One region of the Saccharothrix lopnurensis genome, then DNA from elsewhere that is predicted to be linked to it. Evidence: riboswitches for the same ligand, from Rfam matches in the RefSeq annotation. Region 1 holds a riboswitch; each other region holds the start of a gene.
What was found. Region 1 has a riboswitch for cobalamin ahead of ACFP3R_RS06385 (CbtB-domain containing protein). Riboswitches for the same ligand answer to the same signal wherever they lie in the genome.

Region 1 (4,711 bases):
TGCACGAGCACCACGTCGGTCGCCGACCCCGGCGGGCGGCACACCGACAGCCTCGTGGTCGGGAATTCCACCCGCCGGGTGACGCCGTCCACCATGCGGACCGTGGGGCGGGTCACCTGGAAGTCGTAGTAGTCGTCCGGATCGACCTCGGCCAGCGGCGTCGCGTCCCACGTGAGTTGCAGGTGCTCGATCGCCGTGCTGGCGGCGTCGCCAGCGTCGTTCCACCCCTCGAAAGCCGCCACCATGATCGGGTTGGTGAGCGGTTTGCTGGGGTCGAAGGGGGTCTGGGCGGCCTGGTCCGGATCGGTCACCGGGCCAGCCTACGACCACGGGCGCGCACCCGACGCCGTAGGCTGGTCCACGCCGGGTCGTGTCCCGCCGCCGCTTCGGGGCGCGCCCGTGCGTCGTGGCCACCCCACCACCGAGGGTCGGGTAGGCGTCGCGTGGAACCGGGAAGGTCGTGGATGACGGTCGAGGCTGTGCTGTGGGACATGGACGGCACGCTGCTGGACTCGGAGAAGCTGTGGGACGTCCCGCTGTCCGAGTTCGTCGGGAAACTGGGCGGCACGCTGTCGCTGGAGACGCGTCAGCTGCTGGTCGGCACGAGCGTGCCCAGGACGATGGCGATCCTGTTCGCCGAGGTGGGCATCGACGACCCCACCGAGGACGAGGTTCGGGACGGCGCGGCGTGGATCGTCCGCCGCACCGAGGAGGTGTTCCGCGCCGGCCTGCCGTGGCGGCCGGGGGCCCGGGAGGCGCTGCGCGCGGTGCGCGACTCCGGGGTGCCGATGGCGCTGGTCACCTCCACCGAGCGCGGGCTGACCGAGATCGCGCTGGACACCCTGGGGCGCGACCTGTTCGACGTGACGGTGTGCGGTGACGAGGTGGACGGGCTGAACAAGCCGCTGCCCGAGCCCTACCTGAAGGCGGCCCGCCTGCTGGGCGTCGACCCGGCGCGGTGCGTGGCGGTCGAGGACTCCCCGACCGGGGTGGCCTCCGCCGTGGCGGCCGGGTGCACGGTCCTGGTGGTGCCGTGCGACGTGCCGGTGCCGGGGGGCGAGCGCCGCGTGTTCCGCGACTCCCTGGTGGGCGTCGACCTGACGACGCTCGCCCCGCTGCCGGGCAGTTGATCCGGGTGGACCGCTGACCTGGCCGGATCGCCGGCCCGGCTGGGCCGCCGGCCCCGGCTACACCGCCGACAGGCGGTCGGCCCGCCGCACCGCCGGGTCGACCAGCAGGCCGAACACCACGCCGAGACCCAGCCACAGCGTGGCGGTCTCGGCCAGGGACGCCAGCCGGAAGTCCCAGAGCACGCCGCTCGGCATGTCCTCGGGGATGGCGTCCGGCGCGGCCGGGAACAGCAGCAGCACCAGCACCACCGCCGCCACCACGGCCAGCGCGACCGCCGTGGTCCGCAGCGGCGGTGACCAGTGGCCGAGGCGGGAGGCCAGCCAGCTCGCCCCGAACGCGACCAGCAGGCCCGAGGCGATCAGCGCCAGGTAGAGCACCGTGCGGTAGCCGACGGTCTCCGGGTCGCCCACCGCGGGCGGGTTCGCCGGGTACTTCACCGCCGGCAGCAGGGCCGCCGCGCCGAACGCCGCCGCCCCCAGCCACACCGCCCGGCTGAACGGCGACCGGTCGGGGAACCAGCGCCGCGACCCGGCGTAGGCGGTGGCGAACAGCGCGCCCACCGCCACCCCGACGATGACCGCGGCCAGCACGCCGCCGAACACCTGCACGCCCCGGCCGACCAGCTCGCCGTGCTCGTGGCCGCCGGCCCCCGGCTCGACGGGCCGCGCCTCCTCGACGGCCAGCGCGGCGCGGATCGGCACCTCGACCACGACCAGCCCGACCAGGCCCGCGAGCAGGCCGGACACCCCACCGGCGGCGAGCCCGCGCACCAGGTGGTCCCTGTAGGTGAGCACGCCGCCCCGCCTCAGTGGCACGGGACGCCGAGCGCGTGGCGCCCGTCGTGGAAGAACTCGTGGAGCGTCTCGGCGGCGTGGCCGATCGCCGCGCCGTTCTCCTGGAGCACCAGCCAGGTCACGGCCAGCGCGACCAGCGCGACGGCGTAGGCCCACCGGGGGACCTGGACTGGGGCGGACTGCGCGGGGCTCGTCATGACGGGCTCCTCCATGCCTCGTGGAAGGTCAACAGGTGCCGTGGCCGGTCTCCTGACTCCCGGATCGACACCGTCCCCGCGTCTTCCCAGCCGCGCGTGCGGCCAGTGACGTGCTCGGCGGGTTGGCTCCCCGGTCACAGTGGCGAGGACCGCGCCGGATTCGCACCGGCTTCCCGTCCACCACGGCGAAGCGAACATAGAGGTCGCCCGTCCCGCCGCACAACCGGCCGGACGTCTTGTCCGCCGGGTTCACCGCAACGCGCAGTCACCGCACTTGCCGCCGCCGTCGAGCCGGTAGTAGAGGCAGCAGCTGCGCCGCCGGAACGCGACCTCGCCGGGGAACGGGATGAAGTCCCCGCAACCCCGCAGCGGGGGTTCGGCGAACAGCTCCTCGCCCAGCGCGACGCACTCCTCCGCGCTCGCCGCCCCGCCGAGCGCCACGAACCGCAACGCCCCCGCCGCCGACGAGGCCGCGTTGCCCCACAGCAGGCCGGGCGCCACCGGGGCGACCGAGCGCACGGCCTCCACCACCGGCGCCAACGACTCGACGATCCCCACGCCCCCGGCCGGCTCCTTGACCCGGACCCGCAGGCCGTCCGCGTCGTAGCGCCACCAGAGGTTGGCGGGCCGCACGTCCGGCGCCGTCCCGCCGACCGCGCGGGCGGCCACCACCGGGGACAGCAGCCGGGCGGTGTAGCTGAGGAAGAACAGCGAGGCGGCGACGCGCCGTTCGGCGGTGCGGTACCGGGCGGCGATCCGGTCCACGGTGGCGGGCAGGGCGGACCCGTCGAGCAGCGCGGCGCCGTCGTGCCAGCCCTCGTCGGGCCGGCCGACGTCGAGGGCGAAGAACGGGCTGAGGCCGCGGATCTGCCGCAGGGTGGTCAGGACTCGGGAGAACTCGGACACGTGGCCTAGTCTGCCGCCCGTGGACGCGCTGGGGTTGGGACTGTCCCTGGGCCTGGCGGCGAGCATCAGCCCCGGCCCCCTGCTGGTGCTGGTCGTGACGTCGGCGCTGCGGTCCGGCCGGCGGGCGGGCGTGCTGGCCGCGTGCGCGCCGCTGCTGTCGGACGCCGCGGTGGTCGGGGTGACGCTGCTGCTGCTCGGGCGGCTGCCGGAGCGGGCGCTGGGCGTGCTCGGCGTGGTCGGCGCCCTGTTCGTGGTGTGGAGCGGGGTGCGGACGGTGCGGGAGGCGCGCACGGCGTCGCTGGAGCCGGGGGCGTCCGAGTCCACGGCCGCGCCGGGCGTCGCGGCGCTGCGCCGGGCGGTCCTGGTGAACCTGCTCAGCCCCCACCCGTGGGTGGCGTGGGCGACCGCGCTGGGACCGCTGACCGTCACCACGTGGCGGGCGTCGACCGGGGCGGGGGTGGCGTTGCTGGTCGGTTTCTACGCGACCCTGGTGGGTGGGAAGGTGGTGATCGCGCTGGTGGTGGCGCGGGGGCGCCGGCACCTGGGCGACGCGGGTTACCGGCGGGCGCTGACGTTCGCCGGGGTGCTGCTGGGGTTGGCCGGGGTCGCCCTGGGCGTCGAGTTCGCGCCCACCCTGTTCGGGGGCTGAGCGCGGCTACGGCAGGTAGAAGGTCAGCACGTCCGACCGCACCGGCGGGAACAGCGTCCGCATCAGCTCCTCCTCCGGGCCCGGGTACACGTCGGGCTGCCGGGCGGTCAGCCCCTCGATCCCGTGCGGCCCGAACAGCAGCGACGCCACCATGTCCGGCGCCACGCCCGCCCCGCCCGCCGCGCCGGGGGCCTGCATCGTGCCACCGACCGCCACCGGCCCCACCTCGCCGCCCGCGAACGGCACCCGCACGTGCGAGCGGTAGAACGACACCACCGCCTCGCCCTCCTCGCCGGCGAACCGCGCCGACGCCGCCAGCCGCGCCCCGAACACCGGCCGCAGGTGCTCCAGCAGCGCCACCGGGTCGGGGACGCGCACGTAGTAGGAGTTCGCCTCGGCCTTCGCCGGGGCCAGGAACGCCTCCAGCGCCGCGCCCGCGACCGTCCCCGGCCGCTCGGTCACCTCGGTCGCCCCGGTCAGGGCCAGCAGCGCGTGCGCGGCGGCCCCGTCCACCGCGGCCACCTCCGCCAGCCGCACCCCCTCCTCCGGCGGCGTGGTCCGGCCCGAGGCGACCGGCACGCCGTCGCGCTCCACCAGCCACTCGGTGCTGCCGCCGCGCTCCACCAGCCACCGCCACAGCGGGGCGGAGTGCGGCATCCGCAGGTCGAACGGGGCCTGCTCGGCGTCCTGGAACCGGGCGAGGACGGGGATGTCGGCGGCGGTCGCCTCGCGCAGGGTGTGGCCGGCGCCGGCCGGTGTGCCCGTCACGTCCCGGGTGGCGGCGTACGGCACGGCGTAGGTGTAGCCGAACTGCCGGTAGAAGTAGGGGATGCCGAGCATGATGTTCACCAGGTGGCCGCGCGCGGCGGCCCGCTCGTGCGCCCAGCCCATCAGCGCGCGCACCGCGCCCCGGCCCTCGTAGCGCCGGTCGGTCGCCACCAGCTCGACCTGGCCCGCCGGGATCTCCAGCCCGCCGAGCACCAGCGTCTCGTCCAGCAGCGTCGCGGTGGACACCACCAGGTCGCCGTCCACGA
Region 2 (4,711 bases), on a different contig from region 1:
CGGCCAGCGGCGCGAGGTCGCCGTCCACGGAGAACACCGAGTCGGTCACCACCAGCGCCCGCCGCTTGCCGCGGGTGGCCAGCGCGTGGGCGACCTGCGGCACGTCGCAGTGCCCGGCGACCACCACGTCGGCCTTGGACAGCCGCGTGCCGTCGATCAGCGAGGCGTGGATGTGCTGGTCGGCGACGATCGCGGTGCCCGGTCCGGACAGCGCGGCCAGCGCGCCGAGGTTGGCCAGGTAGCCGGAGGAGAACACCAGGGCCGACTGGGCGCCGCAGAAGTTCGCCAGCTCGTACTCCAGCTCGGTGTGCAGCTCGGTGGACCCGGTGACCAGGCGGGACCCGGTGGACCCCGCGCCCCAGCGCAGCGCGGCCGCGGCCGCCGCCCCGGTGACCCGCTTGTCGCGGGCCAGGCCCAGGTAGTCGTTCGAGGCCAGGTCGAGGTCCGCGGATTCGGCGGGGCGGGGCCGGACGCGGCGCGCGAGGCCGGCCTTGGCGCGGGCCCCGGCGCGCGTGTCGATCCAGTCGAACACCGACTCACCTGTGCGCACACTCACGCCGGCAGTGTCGCACCCGGCGGCTACCGTGCCGGCGTGGACCTCTTCCAGCCCGGACCGGCCGACCTGCGGTCGCTGCGCGAGCGGGCGCCGGTGCACCGGGACGGGCGCACCGGGCTGTGGTTGGTCAGCCGGTACGACGACGTGCGCGCGGTGCTGGCCGACCCGCGCCGGTTCCGCCCGGACAACGCGCTGACCGCGGTGGTCCCGATCCCCGGCCCGGTGCTGCGGGAGCTGGCCCGCGCCGGGTTCTCGCTGCCGCCGACGCTGGCCAACAACGGGACCCCGACCCACGCCGCCCTGCGCCGGCTGGTCGCCCGCTTCCTCACGCCCGCGCGGGTGGCGGCGGCGGGGCCGCGGATCGCGGAGCTGACCGCGGCGCGGCTGGCCGGGCTGACCGGGGTGGTGGACCTGCACCCGGCGCTGGCCCGCGACCTGCCGGCGGTGGTGCTGCTGGAGGTGCTGGGCATCCGCGACGTGGACGTGGCCGCGCTGAAGGCGTGGAGCACCGCGTCGCTGGAGCTGTTCTGGGGCGACGTCTCGCCGGCGCGGCAGCGGGAGCTGGCCGGGCCGGCCGCCGCGTTCCACCGGTGGCTGACCGGGCGCATCGAGGTCGCCGACCCGCGCGGCGACGACCTGTTCGGCGCGCTGCGGGCCCGGGGCGTGCCGCTGCGGGAGGCGGCCGGGCTGTGCTACTTCCTGCTGATCGCGGGCCAGGAGACGACGACGCAGCTGCTGTGCGCGGCGTTCCACGCGGTGCTGCGGCACGGCGACCTGTGGTCGCGGCTGCCCGAACCCGGCCTGGCGGCCGCGTGCGTCGAGGAGGTGCTGCGCCGGGAACCACCGGTCACCACCTGGCGGCGGGTCGCGGCCGAGCCGGTCGTGCTGTCCGGCGTCGAGGTCCCGGCGGGCGCGCCGCTGCTGCTGATGCTCGCGGGCGCGGGCTCGGACCCCGGCGCGTTCGAGGACCCCGAGCGGTTCTGCCCCGGTCGCCCGAACGCCCGCGCGCACCTGGCGTTCGGCCACGGCAGGCACTTCTGCCTCGGCGCGGGCCTGGCCCGGCTGGAGGCGGAGGTGGTGCTGCGGGAGACCGCGCTGCGGTTCCCGCGCCTGCGGCTGGCCTCGGCGGACCCGCCGCCGGTGCTGGGCCTGCTGTCGTTCCGGGCGCCGCTGACCGTCGAGGTGGACCTGGGGGACCGGGACGGGCCCGCCGGCGAGGCGGCCGCCCGGCGGCTCGTGGCCCCGGGCGGGGTCGGCCGGCGGTAGCGCGTCGACAGCGCGTCGACGTCCCGGGACGCCTCCACCGGCCTGGTCCGCGGCGGTGCCGGGGGCGTGCGGCCGGTCCCGGTGTGATCGCGCTCGCGTCCCCGGGGCTTGGAGCCGCCGGCCGCAGGTGCGACGATGCCGGGGCTGTAGGGGTGCGCGAGGAAGCCGGTGCGAATCCGGCGCGGTCCCGCCACTGTGACCGGTTCACCCCGGGAGCCAGGAACTCGCCCCCCGACGTCATCGCTACCGGACCCGGGCGTGGACACCCGAGGAAGGACACCGCCGCATGGGCGCGCGTTTCCCCTTTTCCGCCGTCGTCGGACAGGACGACCTCCGCACGGCGCTGCTGCTCAACGCCGTGCACCCCGGTATCGGCGGGGTGCTCGTCCGAGGTGAGAAGGGCACCGCGAAGTCGACCGCGGTCCGCGCGCTGGCCGCGCTGCTGCCCGGCCTGGACGTGGTGCCGGGCTGCCGGTTCGGCTGCGACCCGGCGGTGGCGACCGACTGCCCGGACGGACCGCACGCGGCGGGGTCCGAGCGGCGGCCCGCGCGGCTGGTCGAACTGCCGGTCGGCGCGACCGAGGACCGGCTGATCGGCTCGCTGGACCTGGAGCGCGCCCTCACCGAGGGCGTGCGCGCCTACCAGCCGGGCCTGCTGGCCGCCGCCCACCGGGGCGTGCTGTACGTGGACGAGGTCAACCTGCTGCACGACCACCTCGTGGACCTGCTGCTCGACGCCGCCGCCATGGGCCGCGCGCACGTGGAGCGCGAGGGCGTGTCCGTGTCGCACGCCGCGTCGTTCCTGCTGGTGGGCACCATGAACCCGGAGGAGGGCGAGCTGCGCCCGCAGCTGCTGGACCGGTTCGGCCTGACGGTCACCGTCCGGGCCGCCCGGGACGTGCCCACGCGCACCGAGGTGGTCCGGCGGCGGCTGGCCTACGAGGCGGACCAGGACGGGTTCGCCGCGCGCTGGGCCGAGCAGGACGCCGCGCTGGCCGCGCGGATCGTCGGGGCCCGCGCCCGGCTGGCGGCGGTCGTGCTGCCGGACGCCGAGCTGCGCCGCATCTCCGCGATCTGCGCCGCGTTCGAGGTGGACGGGATGCGCGCGGACCTCGTGGTCGCCCGCACCGCGACCGCGCACGCCGCCTGGCGCGGCGCCGACGAGGTGGCGGAGGAGGACGTGGAGGCGGCCGTGCGGCTCGCCCTGCCGCACCGCAAGCGCCGCGACCCGTTCGACGAGCCGGGGCTGGAGGAGGAGCAGCTGGACGACGCACTCCGGCAGGGCGAGGAGGCCGCCCGGGAGCCGGACGGGCCCGACGGCGGCCCCCAGGACGGCCCTGACGGCGATCCCGACGACGAGGGACCCGACGACGGCGGCGGCGGCCCCGGCGGCGGTCCGGGGGACGACGTGCCCGACGGTGATGGTGCGGAGCTGCCGGGTCGCCCGCCCGAGCAGCCCGCCGGGAACGGCGGCGGCCCCTCCGCCGAGCGCACGCACACCCCCGCCCCCGCCTTCCGCGCCCGCCTGCTCCAGGTGCCCGGCGTCGGCGACGGCGCGCCCGGCAAGCGCTCCCGGGCCCGCGCCCGCACCGGCCGCGTGGTCCGACCCTCCACAGTGGACGGATCGGGTCTGCACCTGCTCGGCACGCTCGCCGCGGCCGCGCCCCACCAGGCCGCCCGGGGCCGCGGCGGTCCCGGCCTGGAGCTGCGCGGATCGGACCTGCGCCGGTCGGTGCGCGAGGGCCGGGAGGGCAACCTCGTGCTGTTCGTGGTCGACACCTCCGGGTCGATGGCCGCGCGGCAGCGGATGTCCGCGGTCAGCGGCGCGGTGGTCTCCCTGCTGCGCGACGCCTACCAGCGGCGCGACAAGGTCGGCGTGGTGACGTTCCGGGGCCGGGAGGCCACCGTCGCCCTGCCGCCGACCCACTCGGTGGACGCCGCGGCGGCCCGGCTGCGCGCCCTGCGCACCGGCGGCCGCACCCCGCTGGCCGACGGCCTGCTGCGCGCCCGGCGCGTGCTGGGGACCGAGCGCGTGCGCGACCCGCGCCGCCGCGCGCTGCTGGTGCTGCTGACCGACGGGCGCGCGACCGCCTCCGGCACGGGCGGCGACCCGCTGCGCGACGCCCTGCGCGCCGCGGGCCTGCTGGCCGCCGACCGGGTGGCCGCGGTGGTCGTGGACTGCGAGCACGGCCCGATCAGGCTCGGCCTGGCCGGGCGGGTGGCGGGCGCGCTGGACGCCGCGTGCCTGCGCCTCGAAGAGCTGTCCGCCGACCAGGTCGCCGGCGTGGTCCGCGCCGCCCGAGCCGCGTAGGAGCCGAAGATGCCCCAAGGCCAACCGTCCGCCGTGCCCGTCGACGGGCTCACCACCCGGCAGCGCCGCAACCGGCCCCTGGTCGTCCTGCACACCGGGGAGATGAAGGGCAAGTCCACCGCCGCCTTCGGCCTCGCCCTGCGCGGGTGGAACCAGGGCTGGTCCATCGGTGTCTTCCAGTTCGTCAAGTCCGCCAAGTGGAAGGTCGGCGAGGAGTCGGCCTTCCGCGCCCTGGGCCGCCTGCACGAGCAGACCGGCGAGGGCGGCCCCGTCGAGTGGCACAAGATGGGCGAGGGCTGGTCCTGGTCCCGCAAGCAGGGCACCGAGGACGACCACGCCGCCGCCGCGCGGGAGGGCTGGCAGGAGATCGCCCGCCGGATCCGGGACGGGCGGCACGGGCTGTACGTGCTCGACGAGTTCACCTACCCGGTGCACTGGGGCTGGGTGGACGTGGCCGAGGTGGTCGAGACCCTCCGCGACCGGCCCGGCCACCAGCACGTCGTCATCACCGGCAGGCACGCGCCCGCCGCGCTGGTCGAGGCCGCCGACCTGGTGGTGGAGATGACCAAGGTCAAGCA
Region 3 (4,711 bases), on a different contig from region 1:
TCCGACCGCACCAGGGCCCCAAGCCCAACAGCGGTCACCCAGGTGGTCGACCCACACCGAACCTGGGGCGATCAGGTGAGCACACGCGGCCAAGTGGGTGCCGACCCACTCCCCGCGCTAATGCACTCCCGTACGGCAACGACGGAACCGGTGCTCGACGTTCCGCCCCGACCAAGGGAGTTCATCGGTGACCACCTCATCACCCACCCACCACCGGCGCAGGCTGCTGCCGGCCATCACCGCGGCACTGACGGCCGTGCCGTTGTCGGTTGCCCTCGCCGCCGTCCACCCCGTCACCGCGACGGCGGAGCCCGGTGTGCCGCAGGCGCCGGTGGTGGTGTTCGCGGAGGACTTCGAGAACGGTCAGGGCACCACGCCCGCCCTGCTCACCGCCTACACCGGCTTACCCCCGGTCAACCAGACCTACGACGCCGACCCCGCCTGGCTGACCGCCTGCAACGGCTGGCTCGCCTCGCTCCAGCAGTCCACCACGCCACCACCCGGCAGCGGTTGCGGCAGCGGCGACTGGCAGGCGGTCCGGACCATGGCCGGAGCCCTGGGGCAGTGGGCGGGCGGCGACCCGGGCGCCAACCACGCCGTCACCGCCTACACCGCGGGCAACCCGGGCGCGGGCAAGGTGCAGTTGGCCACGGAGCAGCCCATCCCGCTGGCGGCGCCCGACCGGTTCCTGACCTTCTCGGTGGACGCGGCCGAGCGGAACTGCTTCGCCAACCACGCGCTGTTCGAGTTCTACCTGGTCGACGGGGCCACCGCGATCCCCACCTTCACCACCCCGATCGAGCCCTGCGCCAACCCCTCGACCGTCATCGGCGGCACCGCCGTGGGCACCTACACCAGCGACCGGCCCGTGCTGTTCGGCGGCTCGTCGGTGGGGGTGCGGCTGGTCAACGCCCAGGCCAGCGGCACCGGCAACGACGCCGCGTTCGACAACGTCCGCGTCCTCGACGTCACCCCGCAGCTGGACGTCGCCTACGGCCCCTCCCCGGTCGAGGTCGGGCAGACGTCCACCCTGGTCCTCACCGTCACCAACACCGCCGAGCTGGCGGTCAAGGACGGGTGGGCGTTCACCGCCGACCTGCCGACGGGCCTGACCGCCACCGCCCAGCCCACCACCGACTGCGCCGACGCCACCACCTCCACCGCGGCCGGCGCGGTCACCGCCACCGGCGGCCTGGCCACCGGTCAGGTCTCGTGCACGATCTCCGTTCCGGTCACCGCCGCCCGCGCCGGCACCTACACCACCTGCGCCGCCGACGTCACCGCCCGGGTCGGCCTCAACGCGCCGGGGTGCGCCTCGGTGCGCTTCACCCCGCCGGTGCTGGTGTTCGACGCCCACGCCCACGGCGGCAGGCTGACCGCACCGCTGGTCGGCGTCGGCCCCCTCGCGCCGTCCGACCTGAGCTGCACCACCCAGCCCGGCCTCGACGTGGACCAGCTGCTCGGCGCGGGCCTGCCGGGGATCGGCTCGCTGGGCGTCGTCGACACCGAGGCGCGCGGCGTGGTCGACGGCGACGGCGAGCGCACCGCCACCGCGCACGCCCGCACCGCCGGCGTCTCCCTGCTGGGCGGCCTGGTCACCGCCGACGAGATCCGCGCCAGGGCCGCCGCCGACGAGGACGCCACCGGCGCGGTCACCACCGCGGGCGGCGTCGAGCTGGTCAACCTGCGCGTCAACGGCGTGCCCGTGGTCAACCCCGCGGTCGACCTGACCATCACCATCCCGCTCGTCGCCACGGTCGTGGTCAACGAGCAGCGGTCCCTGGCGGGTGGCGCCGGCATCGCCGTCAACGCCCTGCGCGTCCGCCTGCTCACCGGCACCGAACTCGTGATCAGCCACGCGAGGGTCACCCTGACCCGTCCCGGCGCCCCCTGCCCGACCAGCTGATGCCGCCGGGTGGGGCGGCGGACACCACCGCCCCACCCCGGTGTCGTCGTTCAGGTCGTGCGCGGTGGGGTGCGCGCGTTCGGCGGTGTCACCACCCTGTCCCGGAGCGAGGCCGGTGGTGGCGCGACACCGGGGCCGCCGCCGCTGATCCAGTCGATCACCTCGCGCAGTGCCCTGTCGTCGAGGACCCGCCCCAGCCACAGGGGTTTGGCGCCGGCGGCGCGGGCGGCGGGCGAGGGGTGGACGACCAGCAGGTTGGAGTGCGCGCAGGCGTCGAGGCAGTCGGACAGGCGGACCTCGGCGGTGCCGTCGAGCGCTTCGCGCAGCACGCGCACCTGCCCGTCGTGGTCGACCTGCGGGTGCTTGCGGGTGGTGCCGCAGCAGCACCCCCGGCAGACGGTGACGCGCGGGCGGTCCTCAGGCACGGTCCACCGCCCGCGCGATGGGCAGTGGTGGTTTTGACGACGTCAGGCGCATGGTGGAGCCGCCCTCTCTCGGGGAGATCCGCCCCGGTGGGTGAGGAGGCGACGGCGTGAGTCTCCTGACTCCCGGATCGACGCTCGTCCCGGCCTTCCCACCCCGGGTGGGGCGGTGGCCGCGGCGGGATCTGCTCCCCGGTCACAGTGGCGGGACCGTGCCGGAATGTCACCGGCTTCCTCGTCCGCCGTCGCCTGTGGTCGTCCGGATTGTGGCAACGAACCACCCGCGGTCCGCGCCGAGGTGACCGGTCTCACCAGAGTCGTCCGGGCCCGACGCGTCCGGGCCGCGGTCGGCGCGCACCCCGGCGGTGGTGGCGGGGCGGACCACCCGCCACCACCGCCGGGGGCGGGTCAGATCAGGTAGGTGGAGATGTCGCCGCAGGTGAGGGGGCCTGGTTCGGGGACGGGGGTGATGGCGGTGTGGCAGACCTGGACGGTGACGCGGTCGATGGGCACCGGGGTCGGGGTCGGGACGAGCGGGACGGTGAGCACGAACTCGAACTTGGACGCGCCGGTGGTGCTCTGGCGTTCGGTGTCGACCACGGTGCGGCCGTGGTAGGCGGTGAACACGGCCACCGCGACGGTGCGGGTGGGCGGGGCGCAGGGGGTGGTGTCGCGCAGCGCCACCTCGCCGGTGACCTTGACCGCGGTGACCGGCGAGGGCGACGGGTCCGGCTGCGCGTTGCGCCAGGCCAGTTGGCCCGCGGTGTGGCTGCTCAGGCAGCGGTCGGTGTGCTCGGCCTTGAACGCCACCGACGCCGCGGCGGGGTCGGCGCCCGCGCCGCCGGTGAGGGTGAGGGTGGTCGCGGCGACCGCGAACGACGCGGCGACAGCCCGGCCGAGCCGGGGTAACAGGGGTGACTTCATTCGAGCGGACTCCTTTGTCCTCGCTTCGACTCTTCACCGGTACGCGCCCGCCGGCGGTCCCGGAGGAGGAGGTGCGTCGTGCGGTCGACGCGGACCGGCGGGCTTCGCGGCGTCGCCCCCTGCCGCGGCCGGCCACCACCGCCGGTGCGGTGCGGTTCGGCCTCGACGGGGACGAGCGCGCCGGGACTGCGCGACCCATCTCCGCCTCCTGCGGAACGCGGTGGGCTGAGGAAATGGTTACCGGTGGTGCTCGACCGTGGCAATCCGGCAGCGGAATGCAATTGCGGAGTTCGCCGGGCCCGTGTCGTGGCGAGGCGGGATCGGCGACGCGCCCGAAGGCGGCAACCGCCGCCCGGGGACACGATCGGGTGGATCAGCGCCGGCGCGGGGGAGGGGCCGGGTCGCGCACCACGCGACCCGGCCGGTGGCTCAGTCCCAGTCGAGCGTGGAACCCGAGGCGTACTCGGTGACGCGGGTCTCGAAGAAGTTCTTCTCCTTCTTCAGGTCGATGGCCTCCGACATCCACGGGAACGGGTTGTCGGTGGGGCCGAAGACGGGCGCGAGACCGAGTTGGGCGCAGCGGCGGTTGGTGATGAAGCGCATGTACTGCTCGCACTGGTCGGCGTTGAGCCCGAGCAGGCCGTTCGGCATGGTGTCGCGGCTGTAGGCGATCTCCAGCTCGCACGCCTCGCCGAGCATGGTGCGGATCTCGGCCTGGAACGCCTCGGTCCACAGCCCCGGGTTCTCGATCTTGATCTGGTTGATCGCGTCGATGCCGAAGTTCAGGTGGATGGACTCGTCGCGCAGGATGTACTGGTACTGCTCGGCGACGCCGACCATCTTGTTGCGCCGCCCGAAGGACAGGATCTGCGCGAAGCCGGTGTAGAACCACATGCCCTCGAACACGACGTAGAACGCGATGAGGTCGCGCAGGAACGCCCGGTCGGTCTCGGGCGTGCCGGTGCGGAACGCGGGGTCCTCCAGGTGCCGGGTGTACCGGAGCGCCCAGGCGGCCTTGTCGGTGATGGAGGGCACCTCGCGGTACATGTTGAACAGCTCGCCCTCGTCCAGGCCGAGGGATTCGCAGACGTACTGGAAGGTGTGGGTGTGCACGGCCTCCTCGAACGCCTGGCGCAGCAGGTACTGGCGGCACTCGGGGTTGGTGAGGTTCCGGTAGACGGCGAGCACGACGTTGTTGGCCACCAGGGACTCGGAGGTGGCGAAGAAGCCGAGGTTGCGCTTGATGGTGTGGCGCTCGTCGTCGGTGAGGCCGGTGGGGGAGCGCCACAGGGCGATGTCGGCCTGCATGGACACCTCGGTGGGCATCCAGTGGTTGGCGCAGCCGGCGAGGTACTTCTCCCACGCCCAGTGGTACTTCAGGGGCAGGAGCTGGTTGACGTCGGCGCGGGCGTTGATCATCGCCTTGTCGTCGACCCGGACGCGACCGCCGTCGCGGTCG
Region 4 (4,711 bases), on a different contig from region 1:
GGCCGTTCGGGGCGGCGAGGTAGAGGTTGAGCGACTGGGCCTGGTCGAGCCACTTCTGGCGGCGCGACCCGGCCTCGACCAGCCACTCGGAGGAGACCTCGAACGCGGTGGCGTACAGGGCCTTCAGCTCGTCGGGCACCCGGTCGACCGGGGCCAGTGAGCCGTCGAAGTACTTCAGGTCCGCCACCATGGCCTCGTCCCACAGGCCGAGCGCCTTGAGGTCGGCGACCAGGTGCCGGTTGAGGACGGTGAAGTCGCCGGACATGTTCGACTTCACGTACAGGTTGCGGAACAGCGGCTCGATCGACTGGCCGACGCCGCAGATGGTGGAGATCGTGGCGGTGGGGGCGATGGCCGTGGTGTTGGAGTTGCGCATCCCGCCGCGCACCTTCTCCCTCAATGCGTCCCAGTCCAGCGTGGTGGAGGTGTCCACGTCCAGGTCGCCGTCGCGGGCCTCGGCCAGCAGGGCGACGGAGTCGATGGGCAGGATTCCCCGGCTCCACAGCGAACCCTCGAACGACTCGTAGCTGCCGCGCTCGCGCGCCAGGTCGGCCGAGGCGGACAGGGCGTGGTAGCTGATCGCCTCCGTGCTGCGGTCGGCGAACTCCACCGCTCCCGGCGAGCCCGGGACCAGGCGCTGGACGAACAGGGCATCGGTGAACCCCATCAGGCCCAGGCCGATCGGGCGGTGCCGCAGGTTGGACCGGCGGGCCTCGGGGATCGTGTAGAAGTTGATGTCGATCACGTTGTCCAACATGCGCACGGCCGTGGTGACGGTGCGCTCCAACCGGGCCGCGTCCACACCGGCGGCGGTGACGTGGTTGGCCAGGTTCACCGAACCCAGGTTGCACACCGCGACCTCGTCGGCCGAGGTGTTCAGGGTGATCTCGGTGCACAGGTTCGACGAGTGCACCACGCCGACGTGCTGCTGCGGCGAGCGCAGGTTGCACGGGTCCTTGAAGGTGATCCACGGGTGGCCGGTCTCGAACAGCACGGTCAGCATCCGCCGCCACAGGTCCACCGCGCGCACCCGCTTGACCACCCGCATCTCGCCCCGGTCGGCGGCCTCCTCGTAGGCGCGGTAGCGCCGCGCGAACGCGCGACCGTAGAGGTCGTGCAGGTCCGGCACCTCGTCGGGGGAGAACAACGTCCAGTCGGCGTCGGCCTCGACGCGGCGCAGGAACTCGTCGGGCACCCAGTTCGCGGTGTTCATGTCGTGCGTGCGGCGGCGGTCGTCGCCGGTGTTCTTGCGCAGGTCGAGGAACTCCTCGACGTCGACGTGCCAGGTCTCCAGGTAGGCGCAGGCCGCGCCCTTGCGCTTGCCGCCCTGGTTGACCGCCACCGCCGTGTCGTTGGCGATCTTCAGGAACGGCACCACGCCCTGGGACTCGCCGTTGGTGCCCCTGATGTGGGCGCCCATGCCGCGCACCGGGGTCCAGTCGTTGCCCAGGCCGCCGGAGAACTTCGCCAGCAGCGCGTTGTTCCGGTAACCCCGGAAGATGCCGTCCAGGTCGTCGTCCACGGTGGTGAGGAAGCACGACGAGAGCTGCGGCCGGGTGGTGCCGGAGTTGAACAGCGTCGGCGTCGAGGCCATGAAGTCGAAGCTCGACAGCAGCTCGTAGAACTCGATCGCGCGGGCTTCCCGGTCGTCCTCGCGCAGGGCCAGGCCCATCGCCACCCGCATGAAGAACGCCTGCGGCAGCTCGTAACGGGTGCCGTGGTCGTGCAGCAGGTAGCGGTCGTAGAGCGTCTGCATCCCGGGGAAGTCGAACTTCGCGTCGCGCTCGGGCCGGATCGCGGCGGCCAGGCGCTCGACGTCGAAGTTCGCCAGCTCGGGGTCGAGGCGGTCCAGCTCGACGCCCAGCCGCACGTACGCCGGGAAGTGGTCCACGTAGGACGTCCGCCCGCCGGCGCCCTCCACCGGGCGGCCGGCGACGCGGGTCAGCGCCTCGCGCCGCAACCGGTCCAGCAGCAGCCGCGCGGCGACGTAGGAGTAGTTCGGCTCGGTCTCCACCAGCGTCCGCGCGGCCATCACCAGCGCCACGGACAGCTCGTCGACCGTGATGCCGTCGTACAGGGTGCGCCGCACCTCGGCCAGCACGGCCTCCGGCGAGGTGTCCGCCAGGTCCGCGCACGCCTCGCCGACCACGACCCCGACGCGGTCCCAGTCCAGCGGGACGAGTTCCCCGTCCGGGCCCTTGACGCGGAACTCCGGCGCTGAGGGCACGACTTCGCGCGCCTTGGCCCGCTTCTCGCGGTAGAGCACGTAGGCGCGGGCCACCTTGTGGTGGCCGCCGCGCATCAGGACCAGTTCGACCTGGTCCTGGATCTGTTCAACGTGCAGCGCGGTGTCGGGACGGGCGTGCTTGAGCAGCGCGGCCCCCACCTGCGCGGTCAGATCTTCCACCAGGGGGTGCAGCCGGGACGACGACGCGGCGGCGTCACCCTCCGCGGCCAGGAACGCCCTGGTCATCGCCACCGCGATCCTGGTGGCGTCGAACGCCGAGGCACCGCCGTCGCGGCGGATCACCCGCACCTGCGCGGTGGTGCTCGTGGTTGTGGTCGGCACAGCCCTCTCCTCGCGAGCCTCGAACGGCCCGGAGCACGCGGGAGGTGCCGCAGACGCGCGCACGACGGCGCGCCGATCCGCGTCGGCCCGCCCACGAGGCCCCGGACACGCGCACGCCGGCCGGCGCGCGCACCGACGGCAGGTCTTCGGACTCGCGGGCACCCGACCCCGAAAGGACCGGACCTACTGGCCGTCGCTTCCCACGCGAGACGCGCAGTGCTTCGTTGACGGCGGTCGTTCCCACTCACCGCTGCGGGGCAGTCCCGGATTCGCACCGGGTTCCCTCTTGCCTCCTCCGCCCTTCGGGAAGGGCGTCGGAACCATCGACGGCGGGAACACTACATGTTGTAGATCGTCCCGCAACCCGACCCCACATGAGCGAGGGTCGCGAAGATCACTCCGCAGGTCGTGCGTGCCGCCGTGCTCGCCCGGGGTGCGGGGGGCCGGTGTCGCGGAGTGCGGTCGGCGGCGGTCGTGCGGATGGCGTCCCTGGTTACCGCTGGTGCACCGGTCCGGTGAACGGCTCCCGGGACTGCTCCGGACGTCGTCCGGCCAACCGGTCAGCCGGCGGCGTTCATCAGGTCCACCGCGCTGTGCTGGCGCGCCGCGTCGCTGCGCTGGAACGGCCCGGCCCACGGCTGGTCGTAGGAGTCGCTGCTGGACCGGTCGCGCGCGTGGGCCGTGTCCGCCTGCCGGGTGAGGTAGGCGGTGTACGGGCGGTCCGGCAGCGCCCGGTTCAGCTGACCGAGTCCGCGCACGAAGGCGCCCTTGAAGGACGGGACGTCACCGCCGCCGCCGTTGTCGAACACGATCCCACCCGGGTTGAGCGCGGAACTGGTGGTCGAGGCGTTGGCCAACGCCCGCGCCCGCGTGAGGTACGCCTGGTCGCCGGTGGCGCGGTGCAGTTCGGTCAGCGCGGCCAGCGGCACGCCCTGGTTGTAGCTCCACGGCGTCTGGCCGTTGTTGCGGCACGTCGAGGTGACGAGGCCGTCGTTGACCAGGTTCGAGCTGGTGATCATCCCGGTGCCCTCGAACCACTGCCAGCCGTTCCGGGCGCGCTGCACGTAGGTGGTGTCACCGGGCAACCGGTTGTGCAGGGCGGCGTTGAGCTGGACGTACAGCGAGTTGGCGATGGCGTTCTTGTAGGTCCGGCTGGAGGTCCACCAGATGCCGCCGCCGCAGGTCTGGTCCCAGTAGCGGTGGATGTGGTCGGCGCCGGTGCGGGCGGTGTCGAGGTAGCGGCGGTCGCCGGTGAGGTCGTAGGCGGCGATCCACGTCAGCCCCCACCACGCGACGTCGTCGTTGTACTCGTTGATGAAGTTGCCGTCCCAGGCGGTGCGGTTGAGGTCGAAGGTGCGGGCGATGGCGTAGCGGTAGGAACCCATGCCGCTCACCCGCGCGTTGTCGATGATCGCGTTGAGCGCGTTGGCGGAGTTCCACCAGCCCGTGGTGTCGAACAGGCCGGTGTCCGGGTTGTACCGCTGCATCAGGGCGGTGGCCGCGGCGGTGCGGCGGTCCCAGGCGTTCCACGTGGTGCGGTACCAGCTCGTGCAGGCGATGGTCGACGACCCGGCGGGCTGGCCGCAGGCGCGCAGCAGCCCGACGCGCAGCCCGGCCCAGTCGTCCACGTTGTGCATGAGCGTGCGCCAGCCGCCGTAACCCGCCGGGGTCGTGGTCGAGCCGACCTTCGGCTGCCACGTTCCCCCGGCGTCGTAGGAGCGGTCCAGCCAGACCGAGTCGCCTTGACCGCCGCCGCTGATCACCGCCCAGCCCATGGTCTCGGTGCTGTCGAAGTGCAGCGCGACCCGGCGGGTTCCGGCGGGCGCGGACTGGGCGACCCGTTCCCCGGCCGAGAGCGCGGGATCGCGCCCGTCGCAGTGGGTGTTGCAGACCGGGGCGAGGGCGGCGGGCGGCGCGGCCGTCGTCGACGGTCGGGTCCGGGACCGGTGCGCGCCGGGCGGCAGCGCGGGGTCCCGGTCGTCGCAGTAGCTGTCGCAGACCGTGACCACCGGCGGCGGCACGGCGGCCGGTTCCGGTGGGGCGGTGGTCGGTGCGGCGGGGACGACCACGAGCGACAGCAGCAGGGACGCCTGGACAACGGTGCTCAGCATGGGACCTCCCAAGCAGGGGATGGGCGGCCGG

Region 2: linked by a shared signal. The riboswitch ahead of ACFP3R_RS26900 (putative cobaltochelatase) and the one ahead of ACFP3R_RS06385 (CbtB-domain containing protein) in region 1 are both predicted to bind cobalamin.
Region 3: linked by a shared signal. The riboswitch ahead of ACFP3R_RS20865 (hypothetical protein) and the one ahead of ACFP3R_RS06385 (CbtB-domain containing protein) in region 1 are both predicted to bind cobalamin.
Region 4: linked by a shared signal. The riboswitch ahead of ACFP3R_RS20850 (ribonucleoside-diphosphate reductase subunit alpha) and the one ahead of ACFP3R_RS06385 (CbtB-domain containing protein) in region 1 are both predicted to bind cobalamin.

Annotation. Positions count from the first base shown of each region.
Region 1 is NZ_JBHSQO010000004.1:259,953-264,663, forward strand. Features, by position in the region: gene ACFP3R_RS06370 (PAC2 family protein) at 1-311, opposite strand, end outside; gene ACFP3R_RS06375 (HAD family hydrolase) at 465-1,130, shown strand; gene ACFP3R_RS06380 (CbtA family protein) at 1,188-1,925, opposite strand; gene ACFP3R_RS06385 (CbtB-domain containing protein) at 1,937-2,122, opposite strand; cobalamin riboswitch at 2,148-2,322, opposite strand; gene ACFP3R_RS06390 ((2Fe-2S)-binding protein) at 2,372-3,028, opposite strand; gene ACFP3R_RS06395 (LysE family translocator) at 3,048-3,677, shown strand; gene ACFP3R_RS06400 (GNAT family N-acetyltransferase) at 3,684-4,711, opposite strand, start outside.
Region 2 is NZ_JBHSQO010000035.1:27,558-32,268, reverse strand. Features, by position in the region: gene ACFP3R_RS26910 (8-amino-7-oxononanoate synthase) at 1-556, opposite strand, end outside; gene ACFP3R_RS26905 (cytochrome P450) at 593-1,822, shown strand; cobalamin riboswitch at 1,931-2,068, shown strand; gene ACFP3R_RS26900 (putative cobaltochelatase) at 2,109-4,133, shown strand; gene cobO (cob(I)yrinic acid a,c-diamide adenosyltransferase) at 4,143-4,711, shown strand, end outside.
Region 3 is NZ_JBHSQO010000020.1:131,985-136,695, reverse strand. Features, by position in the region: gene ACFP3R_RS20870 (choice-of-anchor P family protein) at 188-1,906, shown strand; gene ACFP3R_RS20865 (hypothetical protein) at 1,957-2,331, opposite strand; cobalamin riboswitch at 2,442-2,564, opposite strand; gene ACFP3R_RS20860 (hypothetical protein) at 2,737-3,252, opposite strand; gene ACFP3R_RS20855 (ribonucleotide-diphosphate reductase subunit beta) at 3,682-4,711, opposite strand, start outside.
Region 4 is NZ_JBHSQO010000020.1:127,046-131,756, reverse strand. Features, by position in the region: gene ACFP3R_RS20850 (ribonucleoside-diphosphate reductase subunit alpha) at 1-2,569, opposite strand, end outside; cobalamin riboswitch at 2,690-2,909, opposite strand; gene ACFP3R_RS20845 (glycoside hydrolase family 76 protein) at 3,130-4,680, opposite strand.